One region of the Mumia sp. zg.B21 genome, then DNA from elsewhere that is predicted to be linked to it. Evidence: predicted binding sites of a transcription regulator. Region 1 holds the regulator's gene; the other holds the start of a gene.

Region 1 (5,536 bases):
CCTCCGGTCACGTCCGCACCGAGGTAGGCGGCGACGACCTTAGGGTCGTCCTGGATCTCCGCGGGCGTCCCGCGGGCGATGACCTCGCCGAAGTCGAGGACCGTGATCGTGTTGCAGATGCGCATGACGAGGTCCATGTGGTGCTCGACGAGGAGCACCGACATGCGGCCGGTGAGGCGCCCGACGAGGTCGCCGAGCTCGTCCATCTCGCCCTCGGAGAGCCCAGCGGCAGGCTCGTCGAGGAGCAGGAGGCGCGGCTCGGCCACGAGGGCACGGGCGAGCGCGACCTTCTTCTGCTCCGGGTAGGGCAGCATCCCGGGATAACGGGGCGCGAGGTGTGCGGCGCCGAGGTCGGTGAGGGCCTGCATCGCCCGCTCGCGAAGCGCCTTCTCGTCACGGCGTCCCCGAGGCAGCCCCAGGGCGGCCGAGGCGAAGCTGCTCTCCGAACGGACCCCCGCGCCCGTCATCACGTTCTCGAGGGCACTCATGCCGGCAAAGAGTCCGACGCCCTGGAGCGTCCGGGCGATGCCGAGACCTGCCAGGTCGTGCGGCCGGAGGCGGGTGAGCTCCTGGCCCTCCCAGGTCAGCGTGCCGGAGTCGGGGCGGACGAACCCGCAGCAGACGTTGAAGAAGGTGGTCTTGCCGGCGCCGTTCGGGCCGATCACGCCGTGGACCTGTCCGGGCTCGACGGTGAGGCCGACGTCGCCCAGGGCAACGAGGCCACCGAACCGTACGGTCACGCCCTCGGCGGTGAATCGGCCGTCGTTCGTGGCGGAGCTGTCCGCGGCGGGCGAGGACTCCGCAGAGGCCGTGGTCGAGGAGTCCGCCGAGGCATCTGTCGAGGCATCCGTCGAGGCGGTGGGTGGTCCGGTTGGTGAGCCCCCTGGTGGGGGCTCGGGGGTGGGCTCGATGGGAGGGGTCATGCGAGTCCTTCCGAGGTGCAGTGTCGTGCGGCCGGGGACGGTGGTGTGACCCCGGACACATGGCGGTGTTGCCCGGCGAACGCTACCGATTCGGGGGAACTAAGCAAGCGCTTAGTCGCGGTGGGTGTCCAATTGTTACCGGATGGTGACGCGGGCCACACATCGGGGGTGTCGCGCTGCCGGGGGCCTGTGAGTCGCTCGGCCGTGAGCGGCCGTGCTCTCGGTAGGCTGCGTCGGTGACCTCGTCGATCTCGGACCCGCCCCTCGCGACCGCCGACCCCGGTCGCCACGCCAAGCTGCGTGCGGTGCTCCACGCCGCCGTCGCAGCGGTCGGTGGTGTCGAGCGGCCGGGCCAGGTGGAGATGGCGGAGGCGGTGTCCAACGCGTTCAGCGGAGGCGAGCACCTGCTCGTCCAGGCCGGCACCGGCACCGGCAAGTCGCTCGGCTATCTCGTTCCGAGCCTTCTCCACGATCGCCGCGTGGTGGTCGCGACCGCGACGCTCAACCTCCAGCACCAGCTCGTCGAGCGAGACATCCCCGCCCTCCTCGACGGGGCAGGCGCGGTGCTCGAGCGCACGCCGCGTGCCGCCGTGGTCAAAGGTCGCGGCAACTATGCGTGCCTCCACCGGATCCGCGAAGGAGCGCCCGACGACCAAGGTGTGCTCATCGAGGCACCGAGCGGGTCGCTCGGGGAGGAGGTCGTGACGCTCCGTGCCTGGGCAGAGGAGGAGTCCGACCGCGGAGGCGTCGGCGACCGGGACGCCGCGCCGTCGCACACCGAGCGGGCGTGGCGGCAGGTCAGCGTCCACGCGCGGGAGTGCCTCGGCGCGTCGCGCTGCCCGTACGCGATGGAGTGCTTCGCCGAGGCGGCCCGCGACCATGCGGCCGGCGCCGACCTCGTCGTGACCAACCACGCCCTGCTCGCGATCGACGCGATCGACGGGGTGCCCATGCTCCCTGAGTACGACACCGTGGTCATCGACGAGGCGCACGAGCTCGTCGCGCGGGTGACCCAGGCGTCGACCGCCGAGCTCGCCCCGCCATCGGTGGAGCGGGCGGCTCGCCGCGCCCGCTCGTACGTCCGTGGGCGCGAGGCCGATGACCTCGAGGACGCCTCGGACGCTCTCCGCGAGGCGCTGGAGGTGACGGCGCCCGGCCGGATCGCCTCGCCGTCGGACCAGCTGGCCGACGCGCTGAGCCTCGTGCGCGACGCCGCCCGGGACTGTCACTCGGCGATGCCGAAGGAGCCCAAGGACTCCGGCGACGGTGACGCCGCCCGGCAGCAGGCGAAGGCGATGGTCGACGACGTGCGCAAGGTCGCCGAGCGGATGGCCGCGGCCTCCGAGGCCGACGTGCTGTGGATGGCCGAGCGGGAGGGTGCCCGGGGTGGCAACGAGCTGCGGATCGCGCCTGTCGACGTCGCGCTCACGCTCCGCGACAAGCTGTTCGCCGAGAACACCGTCGTGCTGACGAGTGCGACGCTCAAGCTCGGCGGCGGATTCGACCCGGTGGCGCGCAGTGTCGGGCTGTGGGCGTCCGACCGTACGGAGGAGGGCGCGTCCGGCGGTCGCGGTGACAGCGGCGGGGACGATGACGGCGACGGGTCACCGGCGTCGTACGCCTGGCGTGCGATCGACGTCGGGTCGCCGTTCGACTACGCCAAGCAAGGCATGCTCTACGTCGCGCGGCATCTCCCTCCGCCGGGACGCGACGGGATGGGCACCGCGACCCTGGACGAGATCGTCGATCTGGTGCGAGCCGCCGGCGGGCGCACGCTCGGGCTGTTCTCGTCGCGGCGCGGCGCGGAGGCGGCTACCGAGGCCGTGCGCGAGCGGATGCCCGACGTCGAGGTTCTGTGTCAGGGTGACGCGCAGCTCCCCGAGCTGGCGAGGCGGTTCGTGGAGGACCCGCGCACGTGCCTGTTCGGCACGCTCAGCCTGTGGCAGGGGATCGACCTGCCGGGGGAGACGTGCCAGCTGGTGATCATCGACCGCATCCCGTTCCCCCGCCCGGACGACCCGTTGATGAGCGCGAGGCAGCGGCTCGTGGAGCGGCACGGCGGCAACGGCTTCATGCAGGTCGCCGCGACCCACGCCGCGCTCCTGCTGGCGCAGGGGTCGGGGCGTCTGATCCGACGCGCCGACGACAAGGGCGTCGTCGCCGTGCTCGACTCACGACTGGCCACCGCGCGGTACGGCAGCTTCTTGGCGTCCTCGATGCCGCCGATGTGGCGTACGGTCGACCGCGAGCTCGTGCTCGGCGCGCTGCGGCGCCTGGACACCGGAGCGTCCTGAGCGCCGCAGCCGCTGACGGTCTCGCCTGCGCGGGTCTCGACGAGGTTGGTCTCGCCTGCGCGGGTCAGACCCGCCGCATGACTGTCGTGACCTTGCCGAGGATGGTGGCGTCGGTGCCGTCGATCGGGTCGTACGCCGGGTTGTGCGGCAGGAGCCAGACCTTGCCGTCCTTGCGCTGGAGCGTCTTGACGGTGGCCTCTCCGTCGAGAAGGGCGGCGACGATCTCGCCGTTCTCCGCGGTCGGCTGCTGCCGGATCACGACGTAGTCTCCGTCGCAGATCGCCGCCTCGACCATCGAGTCGCCGCGCACCTCGAGCATGAAGAGCGTGCCCTCGCCGACCAGCGTGCGGGGGAGGGGCATGACCTCCTCGACGCGCTCCTCGGCGAGGATCGGGCCGCCGGCGGCGATCCGGCCGACCATGGGGACGAAGGCGGGCTCCGGGCGGGAGTCGCCCGCGCCCGTCTCGTCGAAGCCGAAGTCGACCGCGTCACCGATCGACCGGCGCGCCGCGAGGATGTCGGGCAGGAAGACCTCGATCGCGCGGGGGCGGTTGGGGTCGCGGCGGACGAAGCCGTTGCGCTCGAGCACCTTGAGCTGGTGAGCGACGGAGGAGACGCTGGCGAGACCGACGGCCGCGCCGATCTCGCGCATGCTCGGCGGATAGCCGCGTTGCTCGAGCGACTCGCGGATGATCTCGAGGACGCGGCGCTGACGCGGAGTCAGCCCGCTCGCGTCCGGCGGTCCGTCGGGGAGCTCGGAAACCTCGGCCTTCGTCATGGCCCTGACACTAGACCGCGGCGCCGGTGTGATCAAACATATGTTCGATCGTGTCGGCGTGTCGTGATGAAGTCGTCCTCAGGCGCCCATCTGGCGGACACGTCGAAAGCATGTTCGAACGGTCCTTCCAATTCTGTCGGTCGGTGTGATTAGGTTCGTACACATGTTCGATCGAACGCACGTTCGGCAACCCGCTCGGTTTCCGGTCCGGATGCACGAGCTGATCCGCCGCCTCGCTTCGGTCGGCAGACCGTACGAGTCCGAGAGATGGAGGACACGATGAGCACCGTCCGCAGCACCCTCGAGCGTCCCGTCGCCGACCGCACCGTCGTCGCGATCGACACGCCGCTGATGCGCTGCATCGAGCGGCACCCGGCGGGCCGGGGGATGCGCGGCGACCGTCGGTCCGCTCCGCGACCAGGCCCGCGGCCCGGGCCTCGGCCTCGTCGGCAGCAGCCGGCCGACCGCACCCGCGGTCGATCGGGCTACCGCCTGACCCGCCGTGGTCGGTTCGTCGTCTTCATCGCAGCCCTGATCGCGATCGCCGGCCTCACCGTGGCTCTGGGTGCGCGGGTCATCGCGACCTCCGAGCAGGCCGAGCCCGTCCCCAGTCGCGTGGTCACGCTCCAGCCAGGGCAGACCGTGTGGGACCTCGCCTCAGAGGCCAACCCCGAGGGTGACATCCGGTCGACCGTCAAGGACATCGCCGATCTCAACTCGTTGACGAGCGCGGGCGAGGTCACGGCAGGCGAGACGATCTACGTCCCGATCTACTGAGCCCAAGGCCTACTGGGTCGACACGCCGCGGTCGTCGGTGACCACCTCGCGCAGCCAGGTGCCCAGGGCGTTCATGGCGCGCAGGACGTGGTCGCGTACGGACGGCTCGGCGCCGTCGCTCCACTCGGCGATGGCCGCGTAGGCGACGGTTCGGGCGGGACCCGAGACCACTCCGGTGTCGGCTCGCACGTTGGAGGTCGTGCCGGTCTTGTTCCAGAGCACGATGCCGCGGTCCGGATCGGTGTGCGCGAGCGGATCGAGACCGAAGGCGTTCGCGACCATGGAGAGATCGGTGTTCGCCGCGAGCCATCCGCTGACCCGTTCGCTGACCCCGGGCGAGAGGATCTCGCGACGGTGCAGACCCGCACAGAAGCCGGCCAGGTCGGTGGCGCAGCCGACGGACAGGGCCGGCGGGTGCTTCGGCCCACGGTCGTCGCGCACCCGGTCGAGGAGGCGGCTGCGCTGCATCCCGATGCGTTCCGCCGTGGCAGTCACGGTGTCGAGACCGAGACGACGAAGCAGGACGTTGGTCGCCAGGTTGTCACTCATCGCGCCGATCAGTGCACACACGTCGGTGACGGGCAGCGTGTCGGTGGCGAGCAGATGCCAGAGGCCCGAGTCGGCGACCCAGTCGTCGGTGGTGCGGCTGAGCTGCTCGGCGGGATCGATCCGCTCGGTCGCGATCTGGTGTGCCGCCTCGACGAGCAGCACGAGCTTGCCGATGCTCGCGGTGGGCAGCACCAGCTCCGGCTGGACGGCCGCGA
Region 2 (5,536 bases), on a different contig from region 1:
CGGCCGAGCTGAGAGACGCGGTCGCTCGGGCACGAGCGGGCCTCGTACGCCTCGGGATCACCCGCGGCGACAGGGTGGTGGCGTACGCCCCCAACGTGCCCGAGACGCTCGTCCTGCTGCTCGCCGCAGCGAGCCTCGGCGCGATCTTCTCGTCCTGCGCACCCGAGTTCGGGACGCGGAGCGTGATCGACCGCTGGGGGCAGATCGAACCGACCGTGATGCTCGCGGTCGACGGCTACCGCTACGGCACGAAGGCGGTCGACCGGTGCGACGAGGTCGCCGCGATCCGGGCGGCGCTGCCGTCGTTGCGCGCGACGGTGTGGCTGCCGTACCTCGACCCGGAGGCGGCGGCACCCGCCGACTCCGTGACGTGGGCGGACCTGGTGGCGGAGCCGGCCGAGCTCGCGTTCGACCGCGTGCCGTTCGACCACCCGCTCTATCTGCTGTTCTCGTCCGGCACCACCGGGCTACCCAAGCCGATCGTCCACGGCCACGGCGGCATCACCGTCGAGCACACGAAGTCCGTGGCGCTCGAGCTCGGTCTCGGCCCGGACGACGTCTTCTTCTGGTTCTCCACCACCGGCTGGATGATGTGGAACCTGCTCGTCTCGGGGCTGCTGTCGGGCGCGACCGTCGTGATGTACGACGGCAACCTCGCGCACCCCGACCTCGGGTCGTTGTGGCGGATGAGCGACGAGCTCGGCATCACCTACTTCGGGACGAGCGCGCCGTTCCTGCTCCAGTGCCGCAAGGAGGGGCTGGTGCCGAAGGACGTCGCCGACCTGTCGCGGCTGCGCGGTGTCGGGTCGACGGGCGCGCCGCTGCCGGTCGAGGGGTTTCGGTGGGTGTACGAGGCGGTCGGGGACGACGTCCACCTCGGCTCGCTCTCCGGCGGCACGGACGTGTGCACCGGGTTCGTGGGCGCCAACCCGATGCTCCCCGTGTACGCCGGTGAGATCTCCGGGCCGAACCTCGGCGTCGCCATCGCCGCGTACGACATCGACGGCCGTCCGGTTGTCGACGAGCTCGGGGAGCTCGTGATCACCGAGCCGATGCCGTCCATGCCCCTCGGGTTCTGGGGTGACGACGACGGGTCGCGCTACCACGCCGCGTACTTCGAGGACTTCCCCGGCGTCTGGCGTCACGGTGACTGGATCACGATCCGCGCCGACGGCTCGTGCACGATCACGGGGCGCAGCGACGCGACCCTCAACCGCGGCGGGGTGCGCCTCGGTACGGCCGAGTTCTACTCCGTGGTCGAGGGCTTGGACGAGGTCACCGACAGTCTCGTCGTACACCTGGAGGACGCCGAGGGTGGTGCCGGGGAGCTGCTGCTCTTCGTCGTACTGGCCGAGGGATTGGAGCTGGACGAGGCGATGCAGCGCACCATCGCCGGCGCCCTGCGTTCGCAGCTGTCGCCGCGGCACGTGCCGGACGTGATCCACCAGGTGCCCGGGGTGCCGCGCACGCTGTCGGGCAAGAAGCTCGAGGTGCCGGTGAAGAAGATCCTGCGCGGGACGGCGATCGACGACGCGGCCGCCCGCGGTGCCCTGCAGAACCCGGAGACCCTCGAGGCGTACGAAGGCCTGCGCGGCGAAGCCTGACCCCGCCCCTTCCCTTCCGCTCGCGGGTCACTCTCTGGCGCCCGCGGGTCAGTCCCTGGTGCTCGCGGGTCAGTCCCTGGCGCCCGCGGGTCAGTCCCTGGCGCCCGCGGGTCGATCCCTGGCGGTCGCGGGTCAGTCCCGGTGACCCGCGAGCGCACGACGGTGACCCGCGAGCGCACGACGGTGACCCGGGAACACCCGACGGTGACCCGCGAGCGCATGAGAGTGACCCGCGAGCGGAAGAAGGTGACCCGCGAGCGGAGGACGAGGCGGTCAGTCGGGGAGGGTCGGCATCGCGAGGCCTTCGCCGCGCCGTACGAGCGAGCCCCGCAGGACCGCCGACGAGCCGTACCGCTCCCGCACGTCGTCGAGCGCCAGATCGAGCGTCGCCGTGTCGGGGTCCCCGAACGGCAGCTCGAGCTGGACGCCCGTGTCGGCATCGAACCCGCTCACGGCCACGCCGACCAGCGTGCACCCACGCTCGGCGATCATCGGCGCAGCCACGTCGAGCAGCGACCGCGCCACGAGCAGCACCCGCTCGGTCCGCGCGGTCGGTCGAGGAAGCGTGTGCGAGCGGGTCGCGCGCGTGAAGTCGTCGAAGCGAAGCCGCAACGTGACCGTCCGCCCCTCTCGCTCCGCCTTGCGCATCCGTCGCGCTACGCGGTCGACGAGACCCGCGAGCGCCGCGTCGATGTCGGACATGGACTTCGGCCGCCGTCCCAGCGCACGCTGCGCCCCGACTGATCGTCGTCGTCTCCCTGTCTCGACGGGACGCGGGTCCTGCCCGTTGGCGAGGGCGTGCAGATGGTACGCCGCCGCCCGACCGACGTACGCCGACAGCGCGTGCGGCGGCACTGCCGCGAGCTCTCCGATCCGCTCGATGCCGCGGGCCCGCAGCTTCGCGCCGGTCTTGGCCCCGACCCCCCACATCCGCTCGACCGGCAGCGGATGCAGGAACGCCTGCTCACCGTCGACCGGCACGACGAGCAAGCCGTCGGGCTTGGCGTGGGCGCTGGCGATCTTGGCGAGGAACTTGGTGCGCGCGACTCCGACCGTGATCGGCAGCCCGACCTCGTCGCGGACCCGTGCGCGCAGCCGAGCCCCGATCGACTCCGGTGACCCGACGAGCCGCGCCAGCCCACCGACCTCGAGGAACGCCTCGTCGATCGAGATCGGGTCGACCAGCGGGGTGGTGTCGCGGAACAGCTCGAAGACGGCCTTGCTGGCGGCCGAGTACGCCTCGAAGCGTGGCGACGCCACGATCGCGCCCGGGCACAGGGACTTGGCCTCGACGATGCCCATCGGTGTCCGCACGCCGTACGCCTTGGCCTCGTAGCTCGCGGCGACCACCACACCCCCGCCGACGAGGACCGGCCGGCCGCGGAGGGAAGGGTCGTCGCGCTGCTCGACCGACGCGAAGAACGAGTCGAGGTCGGCGTGGAGGATGGTGGCGTCGCCGTTCACCGCCCTCCCACCACAGCATCGATCGAACGCATGTTCGTATCCTACGCCGCCAACTCGGACAACACCTCAGCGTCCGTTCACCCCGTGTCCACCTCGTTCTCGCCCGCGCTCCATCGGTCCGGACGACGCTCGCAGCATGAACGAGCAGATCACCACGATGCGCCGCCCGCGCGTGGTCGCCCACCGGGGCGCCCACGCCGTCGCGCCGGAGAACACGCTCGCCGCTGTCGCCGCAGCAGTGGCGATCGGCGTCGACGCGGTCGAGATCGACGTCCAGTCCACCCGGGACGGCACGCCCGTCGTCGTCCACGACCCGACGCTCGCGCGCACCACCGACGTCGCTCGGCGCCACCCCGGTCGCGCCCACGACCCCGTCTGGACCTTCACCGACGACGAGGTACGGCGCCTCGACGCCGGCTCCGGGCGTGGTGCCGCGTTCGCAGGAGAGCCGGTCCCGACGCTGGAGCAGATGCTCGACGCGCTCCGCGCCACCGGCGTCGCGCTCCTCGTCGAGATCAAGAACCCCGAGACGCAACCCCGGCTCGTCGGCGCGGTCGCGGAGGTCCTGCGCTGCTTCTCGCCCGGGGTGTCGGTGACGGCGCAGAGCTTCCACGCACCAGCGCTCCGGGAGTTCGGGCGTCTGCTTCCGGAGGTCCCGCGCGGTCTCCTGGTCCACTCCACGCCCCGTCAGCCCAGGCTCGAGGCCTGGGCTGACGCGGTCAACCCCTGGCACGGAGCGGTCACCTCGGCGTACGTCCGTCGTGCCCAGCTCGCGGGGCTCGAGACCAACGTCTGGACGGCCAACGCGCCGGCGGCGATCCTGCGGGCGGCCGATGCCGGGGTCGAGGGCATCATCACCGACCGTCCGCAGCGGGCACTGGACCTGCTCCGTACGCGGGTCGACGCGTCAGCGTCGGTGTGAGGCACAGGCACCCGATCAGGAGCCCGGAAGCTCCTTGCGCTCCTGCTTGCGCGCCTTGCGCTCGAGCTTCGCGCGTTCCTTCTCGATGTATTTCTCCCGGCTCGCCGTCGTCTCGATGGAGTCGGCGAACGCGATCACCGCGACGATGATCGGCCACGGGAAGTGAGGGTCGAACCCGCCGCCGGCGAGGCTGATCGCCAGCCAGATGCCGGTGCAGATCAGGGTGATCGTCACGGCCTCGACCCACGAGTCACGACGCTTGCGCTCGTACGCCTTCACCGCGGCACGCTGGAGGTCCGGGCTGTCGCCGCGCCGCACCGGTGGTGCCGCCGCTCCGCTGGTGGGAACGAGGTCCTGCATCAGCGGGAGGAAGTCACCGTACGTACGCGCCCGGACTGCCTCGTCCGCACGCTCGTCGTACTCCTCACGGGTGAGCCGTCCGTCGGAGAAGGCCTCGCCGAGGACGTCGGTCAGGACGGCACGGTCGACGTCACCGGTGCGCAAGGTCGAGACCGCAGGGTCACGCGGATCCCGGGAGAAGCGGGTCCAGGGATCACCGGTGGGACTGATCTCGCTCACGTGCCTGATCGTTCCACATCGCCGGGCCGCGGTGCGCCCACAGTCGGAAGGACGAACCGGTGGGCCTCGAATGCCGGCCCGTCGTCGCCGAACCAGCGGGCCGCGTACGGCCCGAGAGGGGTCCAGCCCCGGCCGGCGTAGAGCGTCCGCGCCGCCTCGTTGTGCGCGACGACCTCGAGGGCCAGCGGTCGCCCTGCCTCCCGGGCGTACGACTCCACGGCGTCCAGCAGCGAGCGAGCAGCGCCGGTGCCTCTCGCGGCGGGGGCGACGAAGAACCGGGCGAGCGTCAGCGCCTCGGCCCGAGCGACCCCGAGCGCCTCGGCCGCGACCGGGTCGGCGCCGGACTGCAGGGCCGCCTGACCGACCACCGCTCCGTCGAGCTCGGCCACCCAGGCAGGGCCGTCGGGCTCGAGGATCCACCCGGCCTCGACGTGCGCTCCGACGATGGGATAGCGGTCGTGCTCGTGCACGACCGCCAGCACCGCCACGAGCGCGTCGACGTCCCTGGGGTCGCGAGGCCGGACGACGACCGGCACGTCAGCGTGCCGCGATCAGCTCAGCGATCTGGATGGTGTTGAGCGCCGCACCCTTGCGCAGGTTGTCGTTGCTGACGAAGAGCACGAGACCGCGCTCGCCGTCGACGCTGGAGTCCTGGCGGATCCGTCCGACGAGGCTCGGGTCGGCACCGGCTGCCTGCAGCGGTGTCGGCACGTCGACGAGCTGAACCCCAGGCGCCTCGGCGAGAAGTGCCCGCGCACGGTCGGGGGTGATCGCGTCGGCGAACTCCACGTTGAGCGACAGGGAGTGCCCGGTGAAGACCGGCACGCGCACGCACGTGCCGGACACGCGCAGGTCGGGGAGGCCGAGGATCTTGCGCGACTCGTTGCGCAGCTTCTGCTCCTCGTCTGTCTCCTCGCTGCCGTCGTCCACGACCGAGCCGGCCATCGGCAGCACGTTGAACGCGATC

The links. Region 1 encodes LexA, which represses DNA repair genes until DNA is damaged. Its sites were predicted from a motif close to TCGAACANNTGTTCGA; they were not measured.
Region 2: a site for LexA is predicted at 3,091-3,106, ahead of dinB (DNA polymerase IV). Genes of this name have one in related genera too.

The regions. Positions count from the first base shown of each region.
Region 1 covers NZ_JAHWCJ010000001.1:583,600-589,135, forward strand. Annotated here, with positions in the region: gene KV100_RS02940 (ABC transporter ATP-binding protein) at 1-923, opposite strand, end outside; gene KV100_RS20320 (hypothetical protein) at 2,545-2,790, shown strand; gene KV100_RS20325 (ATP-dependent DNA helicase) at 2,675-3,217, shown strand; gene lexA (transcriptional repressor LexA) at 3,282-3,995, opposite strand; gene KV100_RS02955 (LysM peptidoglycan-binding domain-containing protein) at 4,275-4,772, shown strand; gene KV100_RS02960 (serine hydrolase) at 4,782-5,536, opposite strand, start outside.
Region 2 covers NZ_JAHWCJ010000002.1:504,768-510,303, reverse strand. Annotated here, with positions in the region: gene KV100_RS11150 (acetoacetate--CoA ligase) at 1-1,604, shown strand, start outside; gene dinB (DNA polymerase IV) at 1,878-3,068, opposite strand; gene KV100_RS11140 (glycerophosphodiester phosphodiesterase family protein) at 3,205-3,990, shown strand; gene KV100_RS11135 (DUF1707 domain-containing protein) at 4,006-4,569, opposite strand; gene KV100_RS11130 (GNAT family N-acetyltransferase) at 4,566-5,105, opposite strand; gene KV100_RS11125 (aspartate-semialdehyde dehydrogenase) at 5,107-5,536, opposite strand, start outside.